DNA from 3 places in the Synechococcus sp. CC9616 genome. Region 1 is predicted to be linked to each of the others. Evidence: predicted binding sites of a transcription regulator. Region 1 holds the regulator's gene; each other region holds the start of a gene.
What was found. The regulator NtcA, encoded in region 1, controls nitrogen genes in cyanobacteria. The targets are predictions, from matches to a motif close to GTANCNNNNGNTAC.
Positions count from the first base shown of each region.

Region 2: the regulator NtcA is predicted to act here: its motif matches at 3,147-3,160, upstream of SYN9616_RS16395 (DUF4278 domain-containing protein).
Region 3: the regulator NtcA is predicted to act here: its motif matches at 2,772-2,785, upstream of ureE (urease accessory protein UreE).

Region 1 is NZ_KI911558.1:2,358,355-2,368,350, reverse strand. Features, by position in the region: gene SYN9616_RS0113225 (lytic transglycosylase domain-containing protein) at 1-1,169, shown strand, start outside; gene SYN9616_RS0113220 (hypothetical protein) at 1,137-1,622, opposite strand; gene SYN9616_RS0113215 (thioredoxin domain-containing protein) at 1,686-2,240, shown strand; gene thyX (FAD-dependent thymidylate synthase) at 2,297-3,019, shown strand; gene SYN9616_RS0113205 (calcium-binding protein) at 3,025-3,399, shown strand; gene SYN9616_RS0113200 (hypothetical protein) at 3,389-3,703, shown strand; gene dcd (dCTP deaminase) at 3,742-4,335, opposite strand; gene SYN9616_RS0113190 (cob(I)yrinic acid a,c-diamide adenosyltransferase) at 4,335-4,937, opposite strand; gene rph (ribonuclease PH) at 5,043-5,780, shown strand; gene ntcA (global nitrogen regulator NtcA) at 5,938-6,603, shown strand; gene SYN9616_RS0113175 (DUF3084 domain-containing protein) at 6,631-7,824, shown strand; gene SYN9616_RS0113170 (resolvase) at 7,821-8,258, shown strand; gene SYN9616_RS0113165 (DUF3146 family protein) at 8,236-8,493, opposite strand; gene pth (aminoacyl-tRNA hydrolase) at 8,490-9,110, opposite strand; gene SYN9616_RS0113155 (TatA/E family twin arginine-targeting protein translocase) at 9,121-9,354, opposite strand; gene psbH (photosystem II reaction center phosphoprotein PsbH) at 9,364-9,576, opposite strand; gene psbN (photosystem II reaction center protein PsbN) at 9,661-9,801, shown strand; gene SYN9616_RS0113140 (alpha-mannosidase) at 9,789-9,996, opposite strand, start outside.
Region 2 is NZ_KI911558.1:1,018,837-1,028,832, forward strand. Features, by position in the region: gene SYN9616_RS0105900 (cadherin-like domain-containing protein) at 1-392, shown strand, start outside; gene SYN9616_RS0105905 (hypothetical protein) at 410-781, opposite strand; gene SYN9616_RS0105910 (DCC1-like thiol-disulfide oxidoreductase family protein) at 781-1,164, shown strand; gene SYN9616_RS0105915 (hypothetical protein) at 1,201-1,521, shown strand; gene SYN9616_RS0105920 (hypothetical protein) at 1,523-1,795, opposite strand; gene SYN9616_RS17170 (hypothetical protein) at 1,795-2,061, opposite strand; gene SYN9616_RS0105935 (hypothetical protein) at 2,322-2,543, opposite strand; gene SYN9616_RS16395 (DUF4278 domain-containing protein) at 2,898-3,062, opposite strand; gene SYN9616_RS0105945 (NAD-dependent epimerase/dehydratase family protein) at 3,475-4,332, opposite strand; gene SYN9616_RS0105950 (YccF domain-containing protein) at 4,429-4,842, shown strand; gene SYN9616_RS0105955 (hypothetical protein) at 4,850-5,203, opposite strand; gene SYN9616_RS17175 (hypothetical protein) at 5,219-5,476, shown strand; gene SYN9616_RS15305 (hypothetical protein) at 5,724-5,891, opposite strand; gene SYN9616_RS0105975 (ABC transporter substrate-binding protein) at 6,724-7,728, shown strand; gene SYN9616_RS0105980 (ABC transporter permease) at 7,728-8,555, shown strand; gene SYN9616_RS0105985 (ABC transporter ATP-binding protein) at 8,559-9,326, shown strand; gene SYN9616_RS15310 (aromatic ring-hydroxylating dioxygenase subunit alpha) at 9,326-9,996, shown strand, end outside.
Region 3 is NZ_KI911558.1:1,958,335-1,968,330, forward strand. Features, by position in the region: gene urtA (urea ABC transporter substrate-binding protein) at 1-879, opposite strand, end outside; gene ureG (urease accessory protein UreG) at 987-1,598, opposite strand; gene SYN9616_RS0111250 (urease accessory protein UreF) at 1,598-2,269, opposite strand; gene ureE (urease accessory protein UreE) at 2,269-2,721, opposite strand; gene SYN9616_RS0111260 (urease accessory protein UreD) at 2,835-3,770, shown strand; gene SYN9616_RS0111265 (urease subunit gamma) at 3,789-4,091, shown strand; gene SYN9616_RS0111270 (urease subunit beta) at 4,103-4,423, shown strand; gene ureC (urease subunit alpha) at 4,427-6,136, shown strand; gene SYN9616_RS0111280 (alpha/beta hydrolase) at 6,139-7,722, opposite strand; gene SYN9616_RS0111285 (circularly permuted type 2 ATP-grasp protein) at 7,893-9,347, shown strand; gene SYN9616_RS0111290 (alpha-E domain-containing protein) at 9,341-9,996, shown strand, end outside.

The sequences.
Region 1 (9,996 bases):
TGCCAACCACACTGGCCGAGGCGTCCCCGGCCGTAGCGGCTGGTCGCGTCCGACTGGCGCAGGGGCAGGGCGCGGATTGGGTGATCGACCAATGGCCTGATGACCCTGCGATCTGGCAGCTGCAGTGGGATCTATCGCGAGATGCTCTGCTGGCCGGCCAGTGGGGGACTGCTCAGACCCTGTTATCCAAACTTTCCGAGGGAACGCTGCCCAGCCCCCTCGAAGGCCGACGACTGTTCTGGCTTGGTTTCAGCGCTGACCGACTGGGACAAATAGACAACGCCAGTGCCCATTGGCAGCAGCTGCTTGAGCAGCAACCAACCGGGTATTACAGCTGGCTTGCGGATCGGCGCCTTAACCAGACTCCGCTGCCGGACCTTCAACGACCGGACCTTCAACCGGAGCTAACCGACCTGCCCGGCCCAGCATCCATGGACGGGGATCCACTCAACAGTCCTGATCAGGTCGTGAACCAGCTCTGGGAACTCGGCCTTGTGGATCAGGCCTGGGACCACTGGCAGGCCCGCAGCGAGACGGGGCAGTTGCCGTCCTATCCGGAACAACTGGTCGAGGGCCGCTTAAGGATCGCCGTCGGAGAGCCATGGATGGGGTTGGACCAGTTATTCCGGCTCAGCCTGCGCTGGCGCCATCCAAATTGCCAGCAGGGAGAACGTCTGCAACGCAGCCAGTCTCCACGCCTGTTCAGTGGTCTGTTTCAGTCCGCTGCCAAGGACCAGAACGTGTCATTGAATCTGCTGTACGGCATCAGCAAACAGGAATCGCGCTTTACCCCCGACGTGCGTTCGGTCGTCGGTGCTGCCGGCCTGATGCAACTCATGCCGGCAACGGCCGCGGAGCTCGCGGGCCGACCACTCGAGATGGAAGAACTGGATGACCCAGAGCTGAACATCCGGCTTGGCGCTGCGTACCTCAAACAGTTGCTGAGGCAATGGCAGGGACACCCGTTGCTGGCCATCGCCAGCTACAACGCGGGGCCAGGCACAGTCGGCGGCTGGCGCAACGACGAGCTCAACACAGCCCCGGAACTCTGGGTGGAACGCATTCCTTATCCGGAAACCCGCTACTACACCAAAAAAGTGATGGACAACCTGCTGCGTTACGCGGACCGGCAGAGCTCAGGTGTCTGCGAACAGGACGGGGCTGGGTAGGAGGTATCCAACCAGCAGGCCACCGATCACCAGAGCGAACAACAGACATCCGGTGATCGCAGGCGGCGGGCAGACACCGATGCGACTGAGATCGAGGCGCGCCAGGAGAATCGAGGTGGCGATGATCAGGATGTCCGACAGCATGTTCAGCCGCAGCAAATAGATGCCGAGGGTGATCACCAGAAGCAGGGTGACCACCAGGCTGACGACACGACTGGACGCCATGAGCAGAGAGACCTGACGCATCAGCAGGTCCGGCATGGTGCAGATCACCACGACGGCCAGAACCTGTGTGACCTCCACGGTCCAGAAGAGCTCGGCACTGATGTTGCGTGTGTTCTCCAGATGCAGCTGAAGCAGGGTCCAGTGATTGCCCATCACAACAGCCACTCCAAACAGGAGCAGCAGCAGTGGTGCCCGAAGCGGCAGAACGAGAAACCGGAGAACGACCATGGCCGGACGCTAGCCGCATCCACCGATCAGGCCTGGCAGAGTGCTGGCATCGCAGTGCTTTTGATGACCGGCAGCACGCCACAGCCACTTCTGGGCCAGGCCCAGAAATTGCTTCTATTGGCCGTCGCTCTCGGCCTGGCCGTGACGCTTGTGGCCGTGCGTGGTGGATTCCAAAGTGAATCACCTCTTGAACAGCTGGCAGGGAGATCTCTGGAACCGGACGTCGCCCTGACCAACGGCCGCCCGACGGTGATCGAGTTTTATGCGGACTGGTGCCAGGCATGCCGGGCCATGGCACCCGCAATGCTCTCCCTGGAAAGGAGCACGCAAGGCAAGTTGGACGTTGTGATGGTGAATGTCGACAACCCGCGCTGGCAGGACCTCGTGGACCGCTACGACGTCAACGGCATTCCGCAACTTGATCTGTTCGGCCCCGATGGCACACCACGCGGTCGCTCGATCGGCCTTAGGCAGCCAGAGGATCTCAAAGCCATCAGCGAAGCCTTGATCCTGGACAAAGCTCTCCCTGGTCTGCAGGGCATGGGCAGTGTCAGCCCAGTTCGTAGCAGTGATCTGGCAACAACCGGAACGACCACCGGCCCTCGAAGCCACGGCTGACGAGCGTGGCCGGCTCCTGGCCGCCATGATCACGGCAGAGACGTATCGGCAACTCCATGGATCGTTTCCGGGTCGATCTGATCGCTGCAACTCCCAATCCCCAGCAGTGCGTCTATGCCGCCATGCACCAGGACTACAGCGAGGGATTTGTCGCCGGAGATCGTGAGAACTGGCCCGATGAGCAGCGAGCTGGAGAGATCTGCATCAAGCGACTTTTATCTGGAGAGCGGGGCCACTACGGTCCTCTTGAACATGCCCAAATCGTGTTGAACGTTGGCTGGTTTCCCCACTCGGTGATGCAACAGGCCCGCACCCACAGGGTGGGCGTCAGCTTCGATGTGCAATCGATGCGTTACACCGGCGAGCGCATCTGCCGAGCCGCCGATGGAAACCTCGACCTGGAAGAGGTGTTCTATCTGCGGCCGATTGGCGACTACCGAGACCGGCAAGGCAAAAAATATGCCTACACAGATGACCAAAGACAGCTGGATCTGAAGCACTGCCAGGCAGCCGCCGAGCGTTACCGCGATCTGCTGCAAGCGGGTTTTGCCGAGGAGCATGCCCGGGGCATCCTGCCGTTCGATTACCGCCAGCACTTTGTGGTGAGTTTCAGCCTGAGGGCGTTTCTGCACTTCATGGATCTGAGGGCAAAGCTCGATGCCCAGCTGGAGATTCGTCAGCTCTGTGATCTGATGTGGCCGCACTTGCTGAGCTGGTCACCTGAATTTGCGGCCTGGTACGAGAAGAGTCGTCTGCACCGGGCTCGGCTGGCGCCTTAACCGGTTTGCTCAAACCAAGCCTCAATGGTGACGGCAAAGACAGACTCGAAGGCAATGCTGGCGCCGATCGCTTCTACTTCTCTGGTGACGAGCCCTTCGCCAAGAGCAAAGCCGATCAAGTGGTGGACTTCGACACCAAAGAAGGCGATCAAATCATCATTGCAGATCAGATTTTCTTTAATCCAATTATCACCAACTCCGTCCTTCAAGAACTCGGCGGAAACCCGGATGTTGGCGTTGCAGACTCCAAAAAGGACCTCAACAAGATTGCCAAAGAAGATCACGATTTTGTCTACTACAAGCCAAAGGGAGAGCTTTACATCGACACCAATGATTCTGAGACGGGCTTTGTCGACAAGAACAGCAACGATGAACGATGACCCATTAATCGCGAATCTCGATAAAAAAGAAACACTGACAAGTCAATCGCTTGAGAATCTTGTTGACACTCTTGAAGAGGAGAAAGATTATGAGCCCGATATCGCTATCGCAACCAACAAAAAAGAATTTAAAAAGGCATCAGCCGAGGGGATTGATCTTATTTATTTCGAGCCCAAGGGAGATGTTTATGTAGATGGGAACGGAAACTCAAAAGGATTTTGCAATAAAAACCAAGGAGGAATCATTGCCGATCTACCGAACAGCACACCTTTGAGTGAAGACAATATTTTGGTCGGCGAATAACACACAGTCCCTTTCAATCAAACGCGATTGGAGGGGGTTCAAACCCTGGCCAGTGTGACCTTTTCAGGTTGATGCTGATATTTGCCAGCGCGGTCGCTGTACGTGGTGTCGCAGGGATCACCTTCGAAGAACAGCAACTGACAGATGCCTTCACTGGCATAAATACGGCAATCAGCGCCAGAACTGTTACTGAATTCGAGAGTGAGGTGCCCTTCCCAGCTGGCTTCAGCCGGGGTGGTATTCACAATGATTCCAAGCCGTGCATAGGTGCTCTTCCCGAGACAGATCACTGTGATGTTGGGAGGAACCCGCAGCTTCTCCAGTGCCACTCCAAGGCCATAGGAGTGAGCCGGAAGGATGAAGTAGCTGCCATCCTCGTCCTCATGCAGAGGGGTCGGCTCAAGGTTGGCCGGATTGAAGCGCTTTGGGTTCATCACAGTGCCGGGGACGTGCCGGAAAATCATGAACTCCTGCGGTGAAAGCCTGAGGTCGTAGCCGTAGGAGGAGCAGCCAAAGCTGAGAACGGGACGCTCACGATTTTCGGGATCGAGATGACGCACCAAACCCTTTTGAAAGGGAGTGATCATTCCTTCAGCAGCTTGCTCAGTGATCCAGCGATCGCATTTCAGCATCAGAAACCTCGTCGCAATTCAGTGACCTGATCCGCCATCGACATCACGCTGGCTGGGATGGCGGGCCCAGTGATGATCACATCCATCGAACCAGGCCGCTGCTTCAGGGAGTCGACCAACTCCTGTTCATCGAGGTAACCCAGTGCCACAGCAAGACCCAGTTCATCAAGCACCAGTTGGTCGAGATCGCCTTGCATCAAGTGATGACGACAGTCGTTCCAGACGGCTTCCACCGCAGGCCTGGCCTGCTCGACACCGGCTTCAGATAGGCAGGCCTGAACGTCAGGCCGCAACCAGGCCAAACCACCGCAGAGATTGACGCAGCCGCCAGGCCCCTGCTGTACTCCGCCCTTGAGAAATTGCGCAATCAGAACACGACTGCCGAGCCCAGCTGCACGCATCGCCTGACTGAACACCGTTGAAAAGCTGCCCCGATACGGAGCGGTGTGCACCTGCAGCTGACCTTCAGGCTCAACAAGATGCAGGGGCACCCTCGAGGGAACCGTCGCCAGAGGCAGCAAAGCGGCTTGTTCTCTTGCCAGAGAGCTCTGGCTTGGAAGCTCCGCTGATGGGGTGCGCGTGGATTTCAGGCTGGCGGTCATCGAGGTGATGGTCAACCGGATACCCGGGAAGACCTTGAATGTAGCGGCGAGATCACAAGGATCAAGCCCATTGACACCACCTGTGGTGTGCTGTCGAATCATTCCATGAGTGATCACCCTGCTTCTCGCCGAGACGGCCGCAACATCAACGACTTGAGACCCTTCAGCGTCAGCTGGAATCCCATGGGATTTGCGCTCAGCTCGCTGATCGTTCAGACGGGGCAGACGTCGGTGCTTTGCAGCGTCTGTCTTGAGGACAAGGTGCCCCGCTGGCGTATGGGAGAGGGACTGGGATGGGTTTCCGCTGAGTACCGGCTTCTGCCTGGCTCCACTCCTGAGCGCCAGCCGAGAGAACTCATGAAGCTGTCGGGTCGCACCCAGGAAATCCAGCGTCTGATCGCTCGAAGTCTTCGTGCCGTTGTGGACATGCAGGCCCTTGGCGAGCGCAGCCTGTTGATTGACTGCGATGTGATTCAGGCGGATGCCGGCACCAGAACAGCGGCCATCACCGGAGCCTGGCTGGCACTGCGTCAAGCCACGGATGCTCTGCTCCAACAGGGCCTGCTGGAACGCGATCCATTGATCAACCAGGTGGCAGCTGTATCAGTCGGTCTTGTCGACGGGAGAGGCCTGCTCGACCTTGATTACAGCGAGGACAGTCGGGCTGAGGTGGATCTAAATGTGGTGATGGCATCTGACGGGCGGCTGCTTGAAATTCAGGGCACAGCCGAACGAGCTCCGTTCAGCCGGGGGCAACTCAATCAGCTCCTGGATCTTGCTGAACCCGGCTTACAGCAGCTGTTCACCGCCCAGAGGCAGGCCTACGCCGATGTCAGAACCTGATGAGCCTGGAGCGCGGCCGGGAAATAGTAATGACTGTTACAGGATGAACCTTCGTCGATCCTTAGCTTCCTGATAGTCAGCACGGGACAGCGGCGAAACCATGAATGCAGCCAGCAGTGGTTTCACCCGTTACTCCCCAACCGTGCCCCCTTCGACAATGGGGTCCCAGGCTCCATCGAGCCGTTCACTGCTTGATGTGATCCGCGATCTCGACGGTGCCAGCAGCGAACTGGTGGAACGCAATAAAACGATTTTTTTTCCTGGCGATCCAGCAGAACGGGTATATCTGATCCGCCGTGGTGCGGTGCGCTTGTCTCGCGTTTATGAGTCCGGAGAAGAGATCACCGTGGCCTTGCTTCGGGAAAACAGTCTGTTCGGGGTGCTCTCACTGCTGACGGGACACCGGTCCGACCGCTTTTATCACGCTGTTGCCTTTACCCGCGTTGAGATGGTGACGGCGCCGGCCGCATCCGTTCGCACTGCAATCGAGGCAGACACCGCCGTTGGCCTGCGACTGCTACAAGGCCTTTCCAGTCGGATTCTTCAGACGGAAACGATGATTGAAACACTCACGCACCGGGACATGTCCTCCCGTTTGGTGAGTTTTCTGCTAGTGCTCTGCCGTGATTTCGGCGTGCCCGATGACATGGGCATCACGATCGATCTGCGCCTCTCCCACCAGGCGATCGCCGAAGCGATCGGATCAACCCGCGTCACAATCACCCGCCTGCTGGGAGACTTGCGCCAATCCGGATTGGTGCAGATTGATCGCAAGAAGATCACAGTGCTGGATCCAATCGCTCTGGCCAAGCGGTTCAGCTGAACCGTTCATGCAAGCAGGGAGGAGCCGGTGAGCGGCTGGCTTCTCATCCTGTCGCTGCTCGTCCTCGGTGGGGTGCTCTCCACCCTCGGAGATCGACTTGGTAGCCGGGTCGGCAAAGCCCGGCTCAGCTTGTTCAACATGCGACCACGCCGTACGGCCGTGGTCATCACCGTGCTCACCGGCAGCCTGATCAGTGCCCTCTCCCTCGGCCTGATGCTGCTGGTCAGTCGACAGCTGCGCGTCGGCTTGTTTGAACTCGATGCGTTGCAGCAGAAGCTCAGCGAAAGCCGGCAACAGCTCAAAGCCAACCTGGCGGAACTCGAAAAAAACAGAAGCGCCCTCGCCTCCGCTGAACAGGACCGGCGCACTGCCCGTGCGCAAACCCAGGAAGTGGAGACGAAACTCGGTGAAGCCAAGCAAAAGGCTGCTCAGCTACGCGAAGAACTGGAACCACTGCAGGCGCAACGCCAAACCCTGGAAGCCGAACGGGATCGGCTTAGTCAAGACATCGCAGCGCGTGACGCCGATATTCGACGCACCGAAACAGAGCTTGCGGCAGTCCGCAATCGCATCAGTGCTGGGGAGGATGAACTCAAACAGCTGGAACGCAATCTGATCGCCTTGCGGCGAGGGGATGTTGCTCTCAGCAGCGGTCAGACCCTGGCAAGGACCACGGTGCAGCTGGAGAATCCCAGCCAGGCCAAAGAGGTGATCGATCGCCTGCTGCGTGAAGCGAATCTGACGGCCTACAGCCGGGTTTTACCTGGCGACAAACCTGAAAAGCAGATCATCCTTGTCCCCCGAAGCGATGTGGAGAGGCTCCGCAAAATGATCAGCAAACCTGGAACCTGGGTGGTTTCGATGCGCTCCGCAACAAACGTGCTGCGAGGGGAGAGCATCGTTTACGCCATTCCTGATGTCCGCCCCAATCGCACCGTCGCCCGTCAGGGAGAAGTGTTGGCCAGCGCCACTCTGGACTCAGCCCAGCGATCACCCGACACCATCCGGACCAGCATGAACCTTCTGCTTGCATCGGCTTTCGCCGAAGTGAGGAGACGGGGCTCGCTGACTGAAGGTCTGCAATTCGATCCCAATGCCCTCAGCCAGCTCGGACAACAGCTGGTGAATCGTGAATCCGGATCGGTGAATCTCCAGGTTGTGGCGGCTCGCACCAGTGAGAGCGCTGACCCGGTGATGGTGTTGATTCAACTCGCCCAATGACAAGAGTGGTCGGTTTCGATCCAGGCCGAAGCAAGTGCGGCCTGGTGCTAGTGACGACCGACTCAGCCCAGGTGCTTGACAGTGATGTGCTGGTCCCTGAAGCCGTGCTTACCACATTGAACAAATGGAGGCAGCGCGGCGATCTGGAGATGATCGTGATGGGAGATGGGACGGGCAGCAAAACCTGGATCGAGCCGCTGCAGGATCTCACCACTTTGGTTCAGGTCAATGAACGCGGAACAACCTTGAAGGCCCGTCAGCGGTACTGGCAGCTGTGGCCACCTACGGGTCTGACCCGACTCCTTCCCGAAGGACTGAGAGTGCCGCCGGTTCCCCTCGATGCCGTTGCAGCTTTGGTGATGGTGGAGGCTTATCTGAACCTGACCTGTTCATGGCAGGTGCAAGCACCCCTCAGAAGCGTGCGCGAACGGTGAAGACATAGTCACCACCAGGCTCCAATCGGTAATCAGCCCGGACCAGGAAGCGACGCAACGCGTCCTGAATCAGGGCCCGTCCAAGCGACGGTTCAACGGTGAGTTCTCCACGATCAAAAAACCAGCTGAACTGCCACTGGAACCCCCCGGCAATGACCTCTCCTTCCAGGCATTGATCCAGAAAACATTGCCTCAGAACCCTGAGATGGGCTGTGGTCGCCGGAAGTGCCGTCATCGCTGCGCGGAGTGATGCTCGGGGCGAAAGGCATTGATGCTGTTCCCTGCTCGCTCAATGCCGACCCGCTGGATCAGCTGCAATCCATCGAGCACTTCATTCAGCACCTGTTTGACCGTCCCCTGCTCATCTTTTCCGAAGCTACCGAGCACATGGGAGACAGTGCGAGCCTTCCGTTCGGTGGGATTCTCAGCAGGAGCACCAATTCCGATCCGCAGTCTTGGAAACATCTCAGTGCTCAGATGTTGGATCGTGCTGCGCAGACCGTTATGACCACCTGCACTGCCCTTGGCTCTCAACCGCAGGCGACCGAGGGGTAGATCCATGTCGTCCACGAGAACGAGCAGCTGATCCGGAACCAGATCGAACCAGTCGAGTGCCGCTCTGATCGAGCGACCACTGTCATTCATGAAGGTCTGAGGCATCAACAAACGCAAACGCTGATCACCAATGCCGACATCGGCAGTGAGACCGTGCAATTTGGATTGATGGCGAAACTGAAAGCCGTTCTTCTCAGCCAGAAGCTCCAGGGCCATGAAGCCGATGTTGTGGCGTGTCCCCTGGTACTTGCCGCCGGGATTCCCGAGGCCCACGACCAATCTCAACCGATTGGACATGGCTTGAAGCTCAACGATCCGAGGATGGATGCTCCGATGCTTCGGAGGACTCAGCTTCGATGACCTCGGGGTCGGCCATCGCTTTGTTGATCTCGCGCTCGAACTCCTTGGAAGCGGACTGAAATCCCTTCAAGGTTTTTCCAAGGGTTCGTCCAAGTTCCGGCAAACGCTTTGGACCGAACACCAAAAGAGCAACGGCGCCGATGACCGCCATTTCAGGGAGACCGACGCCGAAGATGTTCATGGAAGGCGGTCAGCCCAGACCATTCCAGTTGACATTGATGCCCTCAAGGATCAATGACTTGTTATAGAGCTGAAGGATGACGAGAAGGAAGACGAGAAGGAAGACGAGAAACAACACCATGAAGATCCCCATCACAGGGGTTGTCCCCCAGCCAGGCACCACCTTGCCGTACTCGGAGTTCAAAGGGCGGAGGAGGTCTCCCAGACGGGTGCGTTGAGCCATGGCGACGCTTTGTCTCGGGTCGAGTGAAGTGCCGATACTGTAGGGGCCGACTCCGGTGAAGGGTCGATCCTGTCGAGAGATGTGATGGAAACCACCTCCCCAGCCCTATCCGTGGCCATTGGCGTGCTCGCTGCGCTGCTCGGTCTCACCGGTTTCGGTGTTTACCAAGCCTTTGGTCCACCCTCCAAGGCGTTGGATGACCCTTTTGATGATCACGAGGACTGAGTCAGGATCAATTCGGTCAGTTCACCCGGTTTCAACATCACGGCATCCGAGAGCTGACTTTCCTCCACGCGCCTGACCCGCCAGGCATCGCCAGGTTTCCAGAGGCAGCGCCTGGCGCTGGGGTTCAACAGACGCAGACGTCTGCTCTGATCTTTTCTGTGAAAGGCCAAGGGGACCAGATCACTTGGTAAACCC
Region 2 (9,996 bases), 1.3 Mb from region 1:
CGCTTGAACCAAAAACCACTGCGCCGATTCGCGGAACGAATGGAGACGACCGTCTGAAAGGAACACGTTGGAACGACCGACTGGACGGCAGAAATGGCCGAGATGTTCTCATCGGCGGCAAAGGCGACGATGAACTAGCAGCTGGCAGGAGCAATGGCCGCAAGCCTGATCAAGTCACTGGGGGACCAGGCGCAGATACGTTCAAGTTGCATCCACAGGGTTGGGTTCGCATCAAGGACTTTCAACTCCAGAAGGACACATTGGATGTCAGCGCAATCCCAGGTTTGACCTGGAGCAGCGACGAAGATCTGAGCACCATTTTCAGCAAAAGTGGAGCTGTTCTGGCAATCTTCAACAAGGCACCGGATCTCTCAAGCGCCAACTTGGTTTGAGCAGGCAGGCTGTTTGATTAAGCAAGGGGTTCGCAGCGATAAGACGTCACCTCGCCTCGCCGCTCCTTGAACTCAGGCTGTTCAGGATCTTCGGCACGCCACCACCAACGTCCATCGGTGTAGCTGGGGGTGCCGGCATTGTTCGTACGTGGCAGCTGCAACGTGACTCCACGCCAGCTGATCAGGATGCCGTCACCAGGCAATGTCCCAGCTGCTGAATTCGGGATCCCATCAGGAAGACCACTGGTATCCACTGCACCAGGAATCAATTTGATGCTGAGCGGGTCACCATCACAGAGCCAATCGGCCCGAGCAGGAACAACCAGGACCAGAAGCAGAAGGGCAGCGAACACCACGTTGGCGATGCAAATCACGTCAAACTTGTGCAATGAGTCTCACCCTCGTCTACGACGGCGGCTGCCCGTTCTGCCGTCATTTCGCACTCCGCAGTGAACTCACCGGCGGAATCCCCGAACTTGAAATCCGTGATGGACGCGCCGAGCAGGCCTTGCGTCAGGAACTGCGTCGCAGGGGCATGAATTTGGCTGATGGCGCTGTCTTGCTTGAGGGCGAGCAGGCGTGGCATGGCAGCGCTGCCATTGCAGAGCTGACACGTCGTATGCGGCCTGGCGACCCGTTGCTGCAACTGTTGCGGAGCCTGTTCCGAGACGATGCCCGTTCCTTGCTGTTGTACCCAGGATTGCTGTTGGCAAGGCGACTTTCGCTCAGCGCTCGAGGCCTACCGGAAGACCCCGATGAGGAGCGGATCTGAGAACGAGTGGCGCTGAGGGACCGTCCGGGCCTACGGTTGGATCAAGAACTACAGATTTGCTTAAGTATCGACTCCGATCCTGCTTTTCCTGACGCCCTGAGCCAGCACCAGCTCAACGCACTGCTCAAGGCTGCCACCGAAGGTTCACTGGCTCGCGAAGGCCGAGTCGACGAAGACGATCTGTTGAGGGCAGCCCTGTCTGCCTGGGCAGATCAGACAAAGGAGCTTCTGATGTGGCTGGAAAGCCAGGGGGATGAAGTCTCTCGCACCCGAACGCCAAAGCAGGTCATGGCTCTCGGCAGCCTGCGAACGCACATGGTGATGAGCCTGAAAGCCCTCAAATATGCCGAAAGCTGAGTCATTCCTGACGACGCGCGTCACATCTCTCCCTGAGAACCTGAAGAAACTGATCAGGATCTGGCTGCTGGTCGATATCAAAACGGCTGGAAGTATGCACCGTGAAGGCAATCCAGGCCTCCGATTCGGGACCACCCTCGGCCATCACGATGTCGTAACAGGCTTCGAAATCAGAATCCGGCGCCAGATCCCTCGCAGCGTTGATTGCGTCGTAAAGACCCTCTAGATCTGCAACCTGAGGATCAGCAAAGACAGCCCTGATCTTCTCCAGCATCAACGAACAGCTTCAAGTTCAGAGCGATCTGCACCTTGTAACTGATCCAGGCTGTCGATTTGAAAACAAAACTCCTCAAGTTCAGCATTAAATTCGAGGAGCATTACAGCCAGAGAAGAGGCCAGCTCACAACAAAAGTCGTCGGACACAAAAAGGTGTCTCACAGGACTCAGTAGTTGTAGGAAGCTCTGGGTGGTCAGCGTGGCTGGCAGCGCGTTGCATTCACAAATCGAGTTATGCCACCAATAAAGGGAATTGGTTGTCATCCAGCTCAAGCTCAATCATGCGAGCACGAATTCCTTCACAATCACTGCATCAACAGGGAAACAGGCCCTCATCAACTCGATGAAGCAAGCGTGGAAGGATTTTGTCTTCATCCTCATACAAGAGATTCACCAGAAAAGATGCATCAATCGATAACCTTCTGACGAACCATTTGAATCCAAGCCGTTATCAAAACACCAATTAGGTCCAAGGTGAGTTTGTCCTGACACGCTTCCGATTGAGCCAATCAAAATGGCAGCTCTCAGGATTCAACGACAACCCTTTGCTCGACTGACAGACCAGCGGAACGCGCGTCCTGGATCAGGGCGTTCAAGCAATCAACACCGAAGCTGGCCTCTCCATTAAGCAGGGCGTCCCATTCAGAGTCAGCAAAGTGGGTCTGAAGCCAGAGGGTTCCCAGAACGCTGGGGGCCGTCAGACGAAACAGACCTAGGACGTGTGTGGAAGTGGCAACCAGGTCCAAGACATCTGCGAAGCTGAACCTATTAGGACTCAGGCAGACGAGTTTAATTGTCCGTCTTGATACACAAAAGGAAAATCGCTTCGCGCAGTTGCTGATCAACCCTTCAGAAACATCCGTGGAACGGCATCATGAGTGCAGGTCGAAGAGGGTCGTTACTGATGTCACCCTTGTTCGCCTGCCACCGCTGCGGAATGCAAATTGAGCGGTCAATGGCGAATTACTGGCGATTAAAAGGCCGGGTGATCTGCTCAGGCTGCCTTGATCTTCAGGCTGTTGAAGATGGCCAAGACGCTGATGATCACGACGCAGGCCCTGTCGGGCAGGACAGGGCCCCTAAAACGCAGGACCGATCGCTCAGCGCAAATAGGAGACGCCGCGATAAGTAAGCCGTGGCGTTGTGAATGAAACGGCCTCACGGTTGGCCTGATAAACGCTGCGGCGATAGGTGAGCTGAACCAGGGATTTCGCCGAAACATCGTTCTGGCGCGTGTAGGTGTTGCCGAGGAAAGTGAGTTGCATCAGATGATCTCGGAATCAGCCCAAGCCCCCGTTCCATGGCCTGAGTCGTGCTGCGCCTTGTTAGGTAACAAGGTGAACGTTTTAGTAGTTGTTGCTACCAACCATGGATAAACCCTGCATGGAAGGCTGGCAAGCCCCTGCGCGATAGACATCACAAATTGTCAGCAACTGGCTTTAGAAGGCGAACATACAACAGCTCAAAACTTGAACGTCACCACTTCTGAATCCGGGAGTGTGAATACTTTGCCCTATCAATCTCACAACAAAACTGGAACATAATTGTCATCTAGATATTCGATTCGTTACTGTTTCCGATTACGTTTTTAGGCAAAAATCTCAAAAATTATTCATCACAAAGTTTGGAATTGACTGGAGCAAGAGATTTAATCTGAACGGGAATGGCTCGATGTATTCAGGCGGGCACAGGGTCCAGCATTGAACTGACCTTGAGGTTGAAACCGAGATTTTTGAGCCGAGCATTACTCACACGGGCATCGAAAATCCTTGCTCCATCACGATCATGGTTCTCCCAGATCACAGGAGCGAGCCCCTCGGCATCACACAACTCGTTCGACAGCTCTCTGCGAGACAGCTGCATGTCGTCCACCAGGTTGTAGATCCCCTGAAGGCGACGTTCATAAGCGAATGAAACACCGCGAAGGATGTCGAGGAAATGGATCCAGGCGTTGACGTTGTTGCCGTTTTTGGGGACCTGTTGTCCAGAAGCGCTGCGGATATAACCAGGGATATCCTTGCCAGGTCCATAAATTCCGCCAAGACGCAGCACACATGCCTGCGTGGATGCACTGTTCAAAGACAAAACCGTGTTTTCGGCTCGCACCAGAAGGGCATTCGTGGCGTCTGTGAGATCCGGTGGACTGAGCTCGTTGATCGTTTGACCGGCTTTGTCCCCGTATACCCCTGCACTACTGAGGTAAGTGATATGGAGAGGGGTGCGGGAACTGCGGCGCCCAATGGCCTCCACCAAAGCCTGAACGCCCTCTCCGAAGACGCTTCCATAGGAGCTTGCTTCATCTTCCGATGTGGGAGCGATTGAGATCAGAAGGCCATCCAGTTGCTCGATGAAGCTGTAGTCGGCACCGGGATCACCAGCGCGGCAGATCCGTGGGTGATCCACCAGATCGCAGAGCTGGGCAAGTTTCGTAGGGGATGTGGTGGTGCCAGTGACCACGAGCCCACGACTGCGGGCGTTGATCGCAACACCCATTCCCACGTAGCCGCAACCCACTATTCCAAAACGGCCGGCCATCTTTAGACAACGAATGTTTACGCAACGTAACGAGCTGGATTGGTGCGGCGCGTATCCAATGCAGCCATCTTGGAAACACCGGAGGAGATTGCCTGCATGATTCGTTCTGTCCTCAACGTCATTTGGGTCGTGCTCGGGGGGCTTGTGATGGCCCTGGGATGGTGGCTTGCCTCTCTGCTCTGCGCGATCACAATCATTGGATTGCCTTGGGCAAGAAGCTGCTGGGTGATTGGCAAGTTTTCCCTCTGGCCCTTCGGCTACGAAGCCGTCAACAGAGAACAGCTCACTGGCCAGAGAGACCTGGGAACCGGCACGGTTGGGCTGATCGGGAATGTTCTGTGGTTTGTCGTGGCGGGATGGTGGTTGGCGATCGGCCATCTCAGCTCAGCTCTGGCCTGCTTCGTCACCATCATTGGAATCCCCTTCGGAATTCAACATCTCAAGCTCGCTTTGATTGCTCTGGCGCCGGTGGGAATGACCATGAAACCGAGCCATCGGCCATGGCTCTGAACGCGGCCTAAAACAGCAGAGACAACAACCAGAAAGTCAACATCGCCAGGAGTCCCGTCGTGCCGATCGCGGCAACAGCCAGCAGAAGTCCTGCGGCAAGCCCGACTCGGCGCATGGTGGCCGGGAATAACAGGTAAAGCGTCAGCCCCAGGGCCAAGGGCCAGAGCGGAGGGATCAATAAACAGACGCCCGTCAGAACAAACAGACGAAAACGCAAATGATCACGATGCTCCTGGGCCTGAATCCGCTGCTCCTTTTCGTCCCGCAACGCGGCCAGTTCATCGTCGCTGAGCCAGCGACCATGCAGCTGAGCTGCCCTGAGGTCCTGCTCCAGTTGTGCCGGAGTTGTGCTGGGTGTCATCTCAACAGCATATGAATGCGGGTCAAGCGGACTTTGACTTTGTATCGCGTCTCGACAAAACTCCCAAACCCGCCAAATAAAAACGCTTCAGGACTGAGCTGGTTGCTGAAGTCGTTTGATGTAGTCGCAGATATCAAGACCAGGATCCAATTCAACATCCTTGGATTTATTGGCATCAACAATATCTTTGGCGAGGCTCAGAAGATGAGCACTGGCAAGCTTGATCTCCTTCTCGCTTTTGAAACCAGGAGACATTTCGGGTTAAGTCGTTGAAAAAACCCTAGGAAACCATCCATCGCACACAGTCCAAACCCACGACAGAGTGACGAACAATTTTTAATTCTCTACATAACAACGACGATATAAAAGTATCGGCAGATCACCATCCACATCTATACTGATACATCTGATACAAAATCTGTTCACGGGTTCGGCGACGAACTTTTTAAACGAGTGCCTCTAGCCAGGAACAGGAAGCATGAGATCAGTCGTCTCAGGACACTCCCGATTGCTCAGAAGCTCAGCCGCCAACCAGGCGCGCATGGATTCTGCAGACACGGATCGCCTGCGACGGCGGGGCCTGACACAACATGCCAAGTTCATGGTTGAGCTTGCGGAACAAGGCGATATCGGCTCCAGTAAAACCCGCCAGAACGGCAAACAAACCAGACGTCATGAAGAGAACCACGTCGAAACCCCCAGAGTCTTCTTGAAAATCGTAAACGTCTGAGTGTCTCCGCTCTAAGTGGCTCAAGCTCATGGCCCGACTGGTTCGGCAAGCAGATTGGTCAGTTATCCAGTTTGCTGACCAGGCAGAAAGAACAAACCGCTTGTGCATGGTTGCGCTGGAGGACAACTTCAAACAATGCCCTTCCAGAGCTCATCCACTGGTAAGAGTTGGTGGATGGTGGAAGGTCTTTCAAGAACTTCAGACACCAATCCAGAAATTTTAAATAGACAGCTAACTTTATCCATCCATTGTCTCTGCCATGCCCCCCCATTCGTGATAACACTGTGCATATCAGTGCACAAACCTGTTGAGATATCTCAAATTCAGAGATCTACAGCTTGTTGTCAATCCAGACCAAACAGACCTTCCGTGGAGAAATTAATCTGCACGGAATCACTAGAAAAACAAGTCTGTGCATTTCATCAGTGATTGAACAGACGTCAGACCATCGGACTAACTTCTCCGAATTCCAAATAAAGGCTTCTTGCATCCTCAGCCCGTTCCTCGTTAATCAATTCCTTCACCCGTTCCCGCCACCAGGTGCTAACAACGGAACTGATTTCCTTGTTTGGAAGGCCACCAAAGGATTGGTCCATAGCTCGATCCGGGCTTCAAACGTACCGACCCAGGAAAACGATGCCTGAATGATGTTGCATCGCTTCACCGACAAAAGCCTCAGGCCGAACACAAAGACACTGTTTCGTAGTTATTCACACCACGCCAGAACCAAACGCTGCAGACGATGGCCTGATGGAGCTCATGGAATTCCAGGCTCCCCCACGCCCCATCCATGACCAAACAATTTCGAAACCTGCTTTTCGCCGGCCTGGCCGTCCTGCTGGCCGTCGCTTGCTCGAAGGCACCCAACACGTCGGCTGTGAGCGGAACACCAATCGTGCTGGGATACAGCAACTGGGCGGGATGGTGGCCCTGGGCGATCGCCGTTGAGGAAAAAATGTTCGAGAAAAACGGAGTGAACGTCGAAATGAAGTGGTTTGATGGCTACCTGCCATCGATGGAAACGTTTGCGGCCGGCAAGATCGACGGCAATTCCCAGACCCTGAACGACACGATTTCCTTTCTGCCGGGGGAGAACGGTGGAGAGGTGGTGGTGTTGGTGAACGACAACTCCTCCGGTAACGACCAGATCATTGCCGATGCCTCAATCACCTCCGTGGCAGACCTCAAAGGCAAAACAGTGGCCGTGGAAGAAGGGATCGTGGACGACTACCTGCTCAGCCTGGCGCTTCAGGACGTTGGCCTCAGTCGCGACGATGTGGTGATCAAGGGTTTGCCCACTGACCAAGCCGCGACAGCCTTCGCGGCCGGTCAGGTGGATGCGGTTGGCGCTTTCCCTCCTTACACCGGGACGGCCATGAAGCGCGAAGGAGCCCGGGTGATCGCCACCTCGAAGGACTACCCCGGCGCCATTCCTGATCTGCTGACCGTCAGCGCAGACCTGATCAAGGAGCGTCCCGACGACGTTCAGAAGATCGTGAAAACCTGGTGGGACGTTCGCGCCTTCATGAAGGAGAACCCCGAAAAATCCGAGGAGATCATGGCCAAGCGGGCAGGCATCCCCACCGAGGAATACAAGCAGTACAAGGACGGCACGCGCTTCTTCACGCTGGACGAAAACCTTGAGGCGTTCAGCCCCGGTGAAGGCATGCAGCACATGCCCTATGCAGCCGAGTCCATGGCGGACTTCATGGTGACCGTTGGCTTCCTTGAAGCGAAACCGGACATGAGCAACCTGTTCGATTCCAGTTTCGTGAAGAAGGAAGCCGGCGCCTGATGAGCGCTACGGCCCCTGCCGCAACCATCGAGAAAAAGCCTGGTTTCCTGTCCCTGCTCGCTCTTGGGGCCAAACCTTCAAGAGCTGTTCGGGGCGGATTGCAGGTGTCATCCTTGCTGCTTCCGTTACTTATCTGGACGGCCATCGCCGCGTTGGGCGTTGTTGATGAAAAATTCCTGCCGTCCCCTGGAGCGGTGTTCCGCTCCCTTGCCTCCATGGCGGAAAGCGGAATCCTGTTTCAGGACATCGTCGCCAGCACCGGTCGGGTGTTTGCAGGATTCCTGCTCGCGACCCTTGTAGCTGTGCCCATCGGCATCTGTATGGGGGTTTATCCGGCAGTCTGCGCCCTTTGTGAGCCATTGATCGCCATGCTGCGCTATATGCCAGCGGCGGCCTTCATCCCTCTGCTGATCATCTATCTGGGCATCGGCGAAGAGCCCAAAATCGCCCTGATCTTTCTCGGCACCGTTTTTTTCAACATCCTGATGGTGATGGATTCGGTCAAGTTCGTCCCCAAGGAACTGATCGAAACAACACTCACCCTGGGCGGCCGCAGTCGCCAGGTGCTGGTGCAGGTCGTGGCTCGGTACAGCATGCCGAGCATCATCGACACCTTGCGCATCAATATCGCGACCTCCTGGAATCTGGTGGTGGTGGCGGAACTTGTGGCAGCGGAGGTGGGACTGGGAAAACGCATCCAGCTGGCTCAGCGCTTCTTCCGAACGGACCAGATCTTTGCCGAACTCATTGTGTTGGGGCTGATCGGCTTCGCGATCGACATGAGCTTCAGGTTGTTGCTGCGTCTGAGCTGCCGCTGGGCTGTGTAGGCAATGGAATTACTTGTCCAGCAGGTCGGCAAACACTTCGGGGATGGTGCGGCGCGCAAAACCGTGTTGGAAGGAATCAGCTTTCGGATGCAGTCCGGCGATTTCACAGCTCTGGTGGGGAGCTCCGGTTCAGGCAAAAGCACGATTCTGCGCTTGATTGCCGGCCTTGATCAGCCCAGCAGCGGCCGAATTGTGGTGGATGGCCAGCTGGTTGGTGGCCCAGGACCAGACAGGGGAATGGTGTTTCAGAAATACAGCCTTTATCCCTGGCTGAGTGCTGCCGAGAACGTTTCCTTCGGAATGCGTCTGCAGAACATGAAACCTGAGGAGATCCGCGAACGCACGGCCTATTTCCTTGAAGTTGTGGGCTTGCAGGACGCCGCCGCCAAACTGCCCCGCGAACTCTCCGGCGGCATGCAGCAACGTGTGGCCATCGCCCGCACCCTGGCCACTAACCCGAGTGTGCTGCTCCTCGATGAGCCCTTTGGAGCCCTGGATCTCCAGATCAGGGAATCGATGCAGGATTTCCTGCTTCAGCTCTGGCAGCGCACCGGCCTGACCGTGCTGCTGATCACCCACGACGTGGAAGAGGCCCTGGTCCTGGCCCAGAACGTCCATGTGCTGGCCCCTAACCCGGGCCGGATCATCCGCTCTCTCGACGTGGACCTCGATAAAAACGATCTTGATCAGCTGAGGCTGAGCAGTGATTTTCAGCAGCTGCGCCGCAGCCTGTCCGCCAGCCTCAGGCAGCTGGAGCCAACGTTCCTCTGATGCAGGCCCTTGAGAGCTTTCTACCGGCCTGGCTCTACACCGAACCGGACGTCCATCGCTGGGACTGCAGCGCGTACGCAGAGACCTTCTGGCATCCGGTCGCCGCGTCATCTCAGATCGCCCCGGACCAGAGCCAGGCCATCAACCTGCTGGGTCGACCTCTGCTGCTGACGCGCCCCGGAGCGGGAAAGCCGCGGGCGTTTCTGAACCGTTGTCCCCATCGAGGCGTGGCATTCCAAAAAGAGAGCGCCACAGGCTTGTCCTGCCGGCGTTTGATCTGCCCGTACCACGGCTGGACTTACAACCTTGAGGGAGAACTGCTTGCGGCGGTTAGGGAACAGGACCTTCCCCAGCCATTTCAGCGCAAGGACTGGCCTCTCACTGCTCTTCCCTGTCTTGTTGATGGACCCCTGATCTGGGTGGCGCTCAGCGAAGACGTGCGTCCTCTGGCGCTGCAGCTTGAGCAGGTGCATCAGGACGTGATGGACCTGTGGCGAAGCCCCCTGAAGCTGGTGCGTGAGATCCGACGCGGCCTGGCTTGCAACTGGAAAGTGGCGCACGACAACACCCTCGATGACTATCACGTTGCCGTCGCCCATCCAACGACCCTGCACCGTGAACAGGGACCCGTGAGGGATTACGTGCACCGGTTCACGGATCTGGGGAATGT
Region 3 (9,996 bases), 400 kb from region 1:
CTCAGGTCCGATCTGACGGATCTCCTCTTCTGCGATGGAGAAGGACATGATCGGGTACTTATCAGGAGTGATACCCGCAGCCTTGAACTGCTTGAACAGTGCGACGTTGGAGTCGCCGTTCAATGTATTGATGATGATTCCGCCATCAGGGAACTCCTTCTTGATCTTGGCGATGATCGGAGCAACTTCTGTGTTGCCAAGAGGAATGTAGTCCTCACCGACGGTTTCACCACCGAGGCTCTTCACCTGTTCTTTGATGATGGTGTTTGCTGTGCGTGGGTAGACGTAGTCGGAGCCCACGAGGTAAACCTTCTTGCCGTATTTGTCGGCAAACTGCTCGAAGAGCCAATCCACAGCAGGTTCTGCCTGCTGGTTCGGAACTGCACCTGTATAGAAGATGTTCTTGGAGCACTCCTGACCTTCGTACTGAATCGGGTAGAAGAGGAAGTGATCTTTTGCTTCATACACGGGAAGCATGGCCTTACGGCTGGCAGACGTCCAACCACCGAAGACAACGGCGACACCATCAGCGTCGATCAGCTTCTGAGATTTCTCAGCGAAGGTGGGCCAATCAGAGGCACCGTCTTCAGAGGTGTAAACGATCTTGTAGCTCTTGCCGTCAACGGAAACACCGCCTGACTCGTTGATCTCCTTGATGGCAAGTTCCTCGACCTCTTTCAAGGTTGTTTCGGAGATGGCCATCGTTCCACTGAGGGAATGAAGGATGCCAACTTTGATCTCTCCATCAAATTCGGCGCCACCGCCGCCATCGCTAGCGGTGTCACCGCCGCCGCCACCTCCGCCACAGGCGGTGATGGTTACGCCAACTGCTGTCGCAGCAAACGCTGCCAGCAAACGCTTTGATAGTGCAGAAGTCATAAATAAGAACACACACTGTGGTGAATGCGCCGTGAGGCGAAACGTGACGGTATGAACCAGATATGACAGCCTTTGTATCATCAGCAACCTTTTGGCAACTGCCGCGCTCAAGCGGCTGTATTCGGTAACTGTTGCAACACAAACGCGACGACTTTTTCGAAACCCTCACCATTCGACAGATTTGTGAAGCACCACGGCCTGTTGCCTCTCATTCGGTCGGTATCCCGTTCCATCACAGACAAATCAGCCCCAACCATGGGAGCCAAATCAATCTTGTTGATGACCAGCAGATCGGATTTGGTGATTCCCGGTCCACCTTTTCGGGGAATCTTGTCACCGGCAGCCACGTCAATGACGTAAATGCACAAATCCACCAGCTCTGGACTGAAGCTGGCGGCGAGATTGTCGCCACCGCTTTCCACTAACACCACATCCAGGTGGGGGAACTGTGTTTCGAGTTCCGCCACGGCGGCACGATTAATAGAACAGTCCTCGCGAATCGCGGTGTGAGGACAACCACCTGTCTCCACGCCTCGGATGCGATCCGGCTCCAGAGCACCGGCTCGCGTCAAAAAGAGGGCATCCTCCTGGGTGTAGATGTCGTTGGTGACAACGGCGAGCTGAAGCTGGTTTCGCAAGCGGCGGCAAAGAGCCTCCACAAGAGCCGTCTTTCCAGATCCCACAGGACCAGCCACACCGAGACGCAGCTTGCTGCTCATCAACTTCGAAACAAACGTGAGTACAACTCAGCATGGGCAAGCTGAGCCATCGATGCACCGACCCCGTGGCTCCAGAGCTGCCTGGGGTCCTGCAACTGCAGCCAGACAGCCTGCTCAGAGATGAGCGGCAGCAGGCGTTGCTGCACGACCTGCGCCCTGGAGGGACCCAGTGGCAGCAACCGCACCGCCGCACTGAGCTGATTGGCCACCCATCCGTAGAGATAACCCTCAACCATGTCGGACTGGGAGACGTCCAGCGCGACTGCGGACCAGGCCCATGCTGATGGCCAGCTCAGCGGCGTCGCCTGGGGCAGCGGATGCCCCATCTCCTTGATCAGCTGAAACAGCGATGCACCCATCTGGGTCTGCTGCGAGCGCACCTCAGAAGACTCACGGTTCGCCAGCAACCAGGAGTCCTGATCGATCAGCCACTGCCGTGCTTGCTGATCACCGTGAGCCCTCCATTGCCGCAGGGCATCCGACAGGCCCTTAAGCGCTGCCGCCTCGAGGCGAAGCGCCCCATGCCGCAGTTCAGCTTCCAGCCAGTCCTGAATCTGACGCTCATCGCTGAGAGTGGCGGCCTGAATCAGTACCTCCAGACCTTCGGAGTAACTGAAGGCACCAACCGGCAAGGCCGGACTCACAAGCTGCAGCAGGGACAGTGCCGACATCAGTGATAGTGCTGTTCATAGGCTCCGCCCTCCGGCTGGAATGGCTGCTCACAGGAGCGCACTTGCAGGCCTCGTCCCAGCAGCATCGACGCCAGTACGGGATCATCCAGAAGCAGCAGTCGATCCGGCTGCAGGTCCAGCGCCACGTGGCGATTGCCCAGGTGATAGGCAGCTTGAAGCAATTGCAGAGGCGACTCCGCCCTCACCTCCAGAAGCTTCTCCTTCGCAGCCATCACACGAACAAGATTGAAATCCTGACTGTCGGAAAGAAGATCACCGGGAGCCAAAGGGCCCTGCCTTGGCAATTGCAACAACACCTCCTGACCACAGAGCGTGCGACGACGACCTCGCAACGACGTGCGCTGCTCAGCCGTAAGCGGCAGCTGCATGCCATGTGCAGCGCCCGAGCGCTGACCGTGACACCGCTCAAGCACAATCACCGTCTCGCCCATTCCCGTCGATCCAGGTTCCGTGAGCCTGCCCAGCTCGACCCTCTCATTTGGTATGGATCGCTACCGATTGGTGCGATCGACCGTGCCGAATGTGGTCTCCACACAACACGTCGATGAACGGCCCTGACCCGTGGCATGGCTCCTGCCAGCTGCAGTTCCTCAGAACAGAGCATGGAACCATCCACCAAGGTGGCTGCAGCGCACCTTTCAAGTTGCTCAGGTCAGATCAGGGGGACGATGGCCGCTGCGAACTGCCGTTGCTCCACACGGCCGGCGGACTGGTCGGCGGTGATCGTCTCAACATCGATCTGACGCTCAGGCCCAACAGCCGAGCACTGATCACCAGCGTTGCCGCTCAAAAGGTGTACGGCTCAGTGGGACGCAGCCAGCTGCATCCGCAAGGCGCTTGGTCTTACCAGAGCGTGACGGGCTCACTACAACCCGGCAGCGACCTGGAGTGGTTACCCCAGGAACTTGTGCTCTACGCCGACGCACTGCTGGAGCAGCAACTCAGGGTGACATTGCCTCTGGATGCCTCATTTCTCAGTGCAGAGATCGTGCGCCTGGGACGGACCGCGGCGGGCGAGAGCCTCGAGCGAGGCTGCTGGAGATCCAGCCTGGCCTTGCAGCGCAGTGATGGCGATGACCACCACTGGGAGATGGTTGATCGACTGGAGCTGGGCGGCAGCAGTCTCGAGAGCGTGCACGGCCTTGCCGGTGCACCGGTCTTCGGAACCCTGGTTTGGGCAGCACCGATGCATCTCGACAAAACAACGATGACCTCCTTGCTCGAAGGGGCCCGGGAGGATCGCTGCGGCCTCGCAGGAGTGATGCACTGCGGTGCACTGCGACAGGGATTGGTCGCCCGGTACACCGGCCACTCCAGCCGTGATGCACGATTCTGGTTCAGCCGGATCTGGTCCCGAACCAGATCCCTGCGAGGACTTCAGCCAGCCCGAATTCCACGTGTCTGGCCTTTGCAGGAAGAGCCGTTACGACGACAAACGTTCACATCAAACGCTCAAACGGCAACAGCAGGGACAAACTGAAAAAGAGCGAGGCTCTCCATGTATCTCAGTCCGCAGGAAAAGGACAAGCTCCTGATCGTGACCGCTGCACTACTGGCGGAACGCCGCCTTGGCAGGGGCCTAAAGCTCAACCATCCCGAAGCTGTGGCCTGGCTCAGCTTTCTTGTTCTCGAAGGTGCCCGTGATGGCCGAACCGTTGCCGAACTGATGCAGGACGGCAGCACCTGGCTGAGCAAGAACCAGGTGATGGAGGGGGTCTCCGAACTGGTGCACGAGGTGCAGATCGAAGCGGTCTTCCCGGACGGCACCAAGCTCGTCACCCTGCACGATCCGATTCGCTGAGGCACTACTCAATGTCACCCTTGACTCCCGGCGAACTGCTCGCTGAACCAGGCGAACTCGAACTCAATGCGGGACGCCCTGTCACCACCATCCACGTCGCCAACAGCGGCGACCGTCCGGTGCAGGTGGGATCCCACTTCCATTTCTTTGAAGCCAACGCTGCCCTGCAGTTCGATCGTGCAGCCGCTCGCGGACAGCGGCTCGACATTCCAGCCGGAACGGCGATTCGATTTGAACCGGGTGACAGCCGTGACGTGAATCTGATCCCCTTCGCCGGCGATCGGCGTGCCATCGGCTTCAACGGCCAAATCAACGGACCCCTCGACGCCTGATCCATGCCTTTCCGCATCTCCCGCCAGGCCTACGCCGAAACCTATGGACCCACCACCGGGGATCGGCTTCGACTCGCCGACACCGAGTTGATCCTCGAAGTGGAAAAGGACTTCACCGTCTACGGCGATGAAGTGAAATTCGGCGGCGGCAAGGTGATCCGTGACGGCATGGGCCAGGCCCAGACCTCACGAGCTGACGGTGCCGTCGACACCGTGATCACCAATGCCCTGATCCTCGATTGGTGGGGCATTGTGAAAGCCGATGTCGGCCTCAAAGACGGCCGCATCGTCGGCATCGGAAAAGCTGGAAACCCCGATACCCAGGAGGGGGTCACTGTTGTTGTGGGCCCTGGAACCGAGGCAATCGCTGGAGAAGGTCACATCCTGACTGCCGGCGGCATCGACACTCACATCCATTTCATCTGCCCCCAGCAGATCGAAACCGCCCTCGCCAGTGGCGTCACCACTCTGATGGGCGGCGGCACCGGTCCAGCCACCGGCACGAACGCCACGACCTGTACACCCGGCGCCTTCCACATCGGCCGCATGCTTCAGGCGGCTGAGGGTCTGCCGGTGAACCTCGGATTCTTTGGGAAAGGCAACGCCAGCACAGCAGAGGCTCTGGAAGAACAGGTTCGAGCCGGTGCCTGTGGCCTGAAGCTGCATGAGGACTGGGGCACCACGCCAGCAGCAATCGATGCTTGTTTGTCCGTGGCTGATCGAATGGATGTGCAGGTGTGCATTCACACCGACACCCTGAATGAAGCCGGCTTCGTCGAAGACACGATCGCCGCCATCAAGGGACGGACGATCCACACCTTCCACACCGAAGGGGCTGGCGGTGGCCATGCCCCGGACATCATCAAGATCTGCGGGGAAGCGAACGTTCTTCCCAGCAGCACCAATCCCACCAGGCCCTACACCCGCAACACACTCGAGGAGCACCTCGACATGCTGATGGTGTGCCACCACCTCGACCCGAAGATTCCCGAGGACGTGGCCTTTGCTGAATCACGGATCCGCCGCGAAACCATTGCCGCCGAGGACATCCTCCATGACCTGGGAGCGTTCTCGATCATTGCCAGCGACTCACAGGCGATGGGCCGGGTGGGTGAGGTGATCACCCGCACCTTCCAGACCGCTCACAAGATGAAGGTTCAGCGCGGCGCGCTTCCGGAAGACAACGCACGCAACGACAACCATCGCCTCAAGCGCTACATCGCCAAGGTGACGATCAATCCAGCCCTGGCCCATGGCATCAGCAGCCAGGTGGGGTCCGTCGAAACCGGCAAGCTGGCGGATCTTGTGCTCTGGAAACCAGGCTTTTTCGGGATCCGACCGGACCTGGTCCTCAAGGGCGGCTCGATCGTCTGGGCTCAGATGGGCGATGCCAATGCCTCCATTCCCACGCCGGGGCCAGTCCACGGGCGTCCCATGTTCGGCGCCTTCGGCAAAGCCCTGGCCTCCAGTTGTCTCACCTTTGTGAGCCAGGCAGCGATGGACCAGGACATCCAACGTCAACTCGGGCTTGAACGGACCTGCATGGCGGTGCAGGACACACGGAGCATCGGGAAAAACGGCCTGAAACTTAATTCAGCATTGCCTTCCGTGAGTGTGGACCCGCAGACCTATGAGGTCTTCGCTGACGGAACGCTGCTCACCTGTGATCCCGCGGAGGAACTTCCGATGGCCCAGCGCTATCTGCTGCTTTGACCTCAAGGCACCTCTTTCAGGCCCGGCTCCACTTGCTCTAGCTGCTCCATGGTCAGGACGGAACGGAGCAGCAGCGTTAAGGGGTCGGAGCCGACACTGAAACTGCCGTTACCAGAAGGAGCCAGGGATGGTGTCGACGTGCGGCCGGCCAGATGTTTGTCGAAAAACAGCTTTGCCATTCCCCTGAGCTCAGTGCGAGCCAACGGCTGATCAGGTCCGGTGATCACTGGCGGCAGAGATGACGTGGCATCCAGAAACGAGAGATGGGTGCCGTTGTTCTGAACAGCCAAAACGGAACCCGGCTGTCGAATCGCGGTGAAAGGACTGAGCTGCTGCGACACCGGCGGTGCAAACACATCGTTCATGCCGGCGATGACCAACATCGGAACCTCCAACTGAGCCATGGAGGCACTGCTGAAGATGGGATTGGTCACCGGGTTCACCGCAACAGCCGCCTTGACGCGAGAGTCTCGAAAACTCGTGCGCTCCACCACCCGATTGGGAGCGGTGCACTGCCAGACGATCGCTGGATTCAGCACCACCGTGTTCGGATCATCGAGCTGACGGCATCCCTGCACGAGGTGTGGCCAATCGAGCGATGCCCCAGCCAGGGCGGTCACGGTGTATCCACCGAGGGACTGACCGAGAACACCAACGCGCTTGGTATCCACACGGGTTCCCCAGCGCAGCTCTACCTGATCAATCAGTTCGCTGACGGTGGTTGGTTGGCGATACCAGGCATTCGCAGGGGGAATGGCTCCTTTTCCCTCGATCGCTGCAGTCACCGTGTCTGCACTGGTGAAAGGCAAGTTGAGAGCTGCTACGGCATAGCCGTGACTGGCAAGCGTCTCACCGACGTACAGCAGCGCATTCATGTCGGTGTTCAAACCAGGAACGAGAACCACCAAGGGCGCCTTGCTGTCAGCCGTTGCGGTGGTTGGCAGATAAAGCGCGGACTTGATGCTCTTGGCGACACGACCCGCGAACGTGAACGGCAGCTGCTGAAATCCGATGCTTCCTTTCACAGCCGCCAAGTTGAGATCAGGTCCGCTGGCAGGTGATCCAGACAGTCCCGACAACCGCTCAAAGAGCTTGTTCTGAAGGTTGTAATCCTGCCTGAGTGTGCGCAGAAGAGAGGTCAATGCGCCAACCTTGATCGGGAGGTTCGGTAAGGGATAGGCCTCCAGCACAGGGATGATGCGAAGGCTTCCAGATGTTGAGGCTCCGAGAATCAAGGCGGAGGTGAGCGCATTCTCCGCAACCTTCGATGGCTGATTGATCAGCTTCGCAAGTTGCTGGATGGTTCGTTGACCCAGCGCTGTTCCGAGGTAATCCGAAGCCATCACGGCATTCACCGGAGCTGACTGGTTCAGGGCCCCGCGCAGCGCCTTTTGCTCGGATGGCTTCAGTAAACGGAGGGCCTCGCGCAGTTCAGGAGCGGGAGGATCACCCGCTGCAAAAACGGCAAGCTCTGAAATCGATAGGGACCGTTCGAATTCACCCAACTGGAAACTGATTCGCTCTGCACACAGGGCAGGTGCAGCGAGTGCAAACAGGCCAATCACTGCCAGAAATGAACGCTTCATGACATCGACACAGTTGTGGGGACCCTAAAAACAGCTCGCGAATGTGTCATCCGACTGTGAGAGGACTCCATGCCGTCGACGGTTCAAGCGACTGATCAGCCGTTCGGTAGCTGTTGCAACCTGCAACTATCGTTCAGCACTTTTTGATGTGATCGAGACTTCGACTGGTGATGTTCACTCAGTACCGGCCGACACAGGGATATGACGAATACTTTTGTCGAAAACGCTTGGCACCCCGGGCCGATCTGGAGCCGCTGCTCTCCACCCTCGGCCAACTCGGTCTGTCGGAACTGAATCGATCCCATGCATCCGCCAGCCATCTTCTGCGCCGGCTGGGCGCAACTTTTCGACTGAATGACAGCGGGCGACTGGGCGGAGAACGAATCCTTCCGTTCGATCCTTTGCCACGGCTGATTCATCGCAACGACTGGTCAACGCTCGAGCAAGGCCTGTTTCAACGCCTCGAAGCCATTGACCTGTTTCTGAACGACGTCTACGGAGACCAACACATCCTCAATGACGGCGTCATCCCCCGTGAAGACGTGGAAAGTTCCCAAGGATGGCGACCCCAGATGAAGGGCATCCAGTTACCGCTTAATCGCTGGTGTCATATCTCAGGCCTGGATCTTATTCGCGATGGCGAGGGCACATGGAGGGTTCTGGAGGACAACCTTCGATGCCCATCGGGCGTCGCCTACTTCCTCGAGAACCGACGGGTGATGAAACGGCTGTTTCCAAGTCTGTTTCGAACGCGAACGGTTCAACCGATCGACGACTACCCCTCACACCTCCTGAGAACTCTGCAGGACCTCGCACCATGGAGTGATGCACCCAAGGTTGTCTTGCTGACCCCTGGGGTCTTCAATAGTGCCTATTTCGAACACAGTTATCTCGCTCAACAGATGGGGATCAGCCTCGTCGAAGGCAGAGATTTGATGTGTGAAAACGGCCGTGTCTGGATGCGCAGCACAGCTGGACTGGAAGCAGTGGATGTGATCTACAGACGGATCGACGATGACTTCCTCGATCCAACTGTGTTTCGCCGTGACTCAATGCTGGGTGTTCCGGGAATGATGGAGATCATGCGAAACGGACGGCTTGCCATCGCCAACGCTCCTGGAACAGGCGTTGCCGACGACAAACTGATCTATGCCTATCTACCGACAATCATTCGTTATTACATGGATCAAGAACCAATTATCGAAAATGTTCCAACATACTTATGTTCAAAACAAGATGATCGGAATTACGTCCTCGAGCATTTAAAGGAACTTGTGGTCAAATCCGTAGCAGAAGCGGGTGGCTATGGCATGTTGATTGGCCCACATGCATCATCAGAAGAAATCGAGAGCTTTGTCGCAAAGATAAAAGCTAATCCTCGTAATTTCATTGCACAGCCCACATTGCAATTATCCACTGTTCCCTCACTTAGCAATGGTGAATTGTATCCCTGCCATGTTGATCTACGACCCTATGTCTTACGCGGACGCAACAACTGGGTGAGCCCGGGCGGCTTGACGCGTGTCGCTTTGAAACGTGGATCCTTGGTTGTTAACTCCTCTCAGGGTGGTGGCTGTAAAGACACCTGGGTCGTCAGCGACAGTCAAGAGGCCGCATTGTGCTGAGCCGAGTTGCGGACTCTTTGTATTGGATCAATCGTTACGTTGAAAGAGCGGAAAACATCTCGCGTTTTCTTGAAGTCAGTGAGTCAATGGCTCTGGACTGTCCACCAGGAAGTGCCGAACCATGGTTGCCCTTGATCGATGCCAATGGAGATCGAGATTTTTTTGACCAACGCTATCCCAATGGTTCACCAGGTGATGTGATGACATTTCTGCTCTTGGATCGGGATAATTCCAACAGCATTGTGAGTTGCATCGACAATGCCAGAGAAAACGCAAGACAAATCCGAGATGTGATCACCACGGAGATGTGGGAACAGCTCAACGATCTCTACTGGACTGTTCAAGATGGTGAAGCCTTGTGGCAGGAGCCAGATCAAGAACAGTTGCGGATCATTCGGCGCGGTTGTCAGCTTTTTTATGGGATTACAGATGTCACGCTGAGCCGAGATCAGGCCTGGCTATTCAGTCAACTTGGTCGCCTCATTGAGCGAGCCGACAAAACATCCAGAATCCTCGATGTGAAGTATTTCTTGCTTCTCCCAACACCAACAGAGGTTGGTGGTGTTCTGGACGAGCTGCAGTGGATTTCACTTCTGCGCACAGCAGATGCTTATCAGATGTACCGGCAGAGCGTGCAGCAATCAATCAC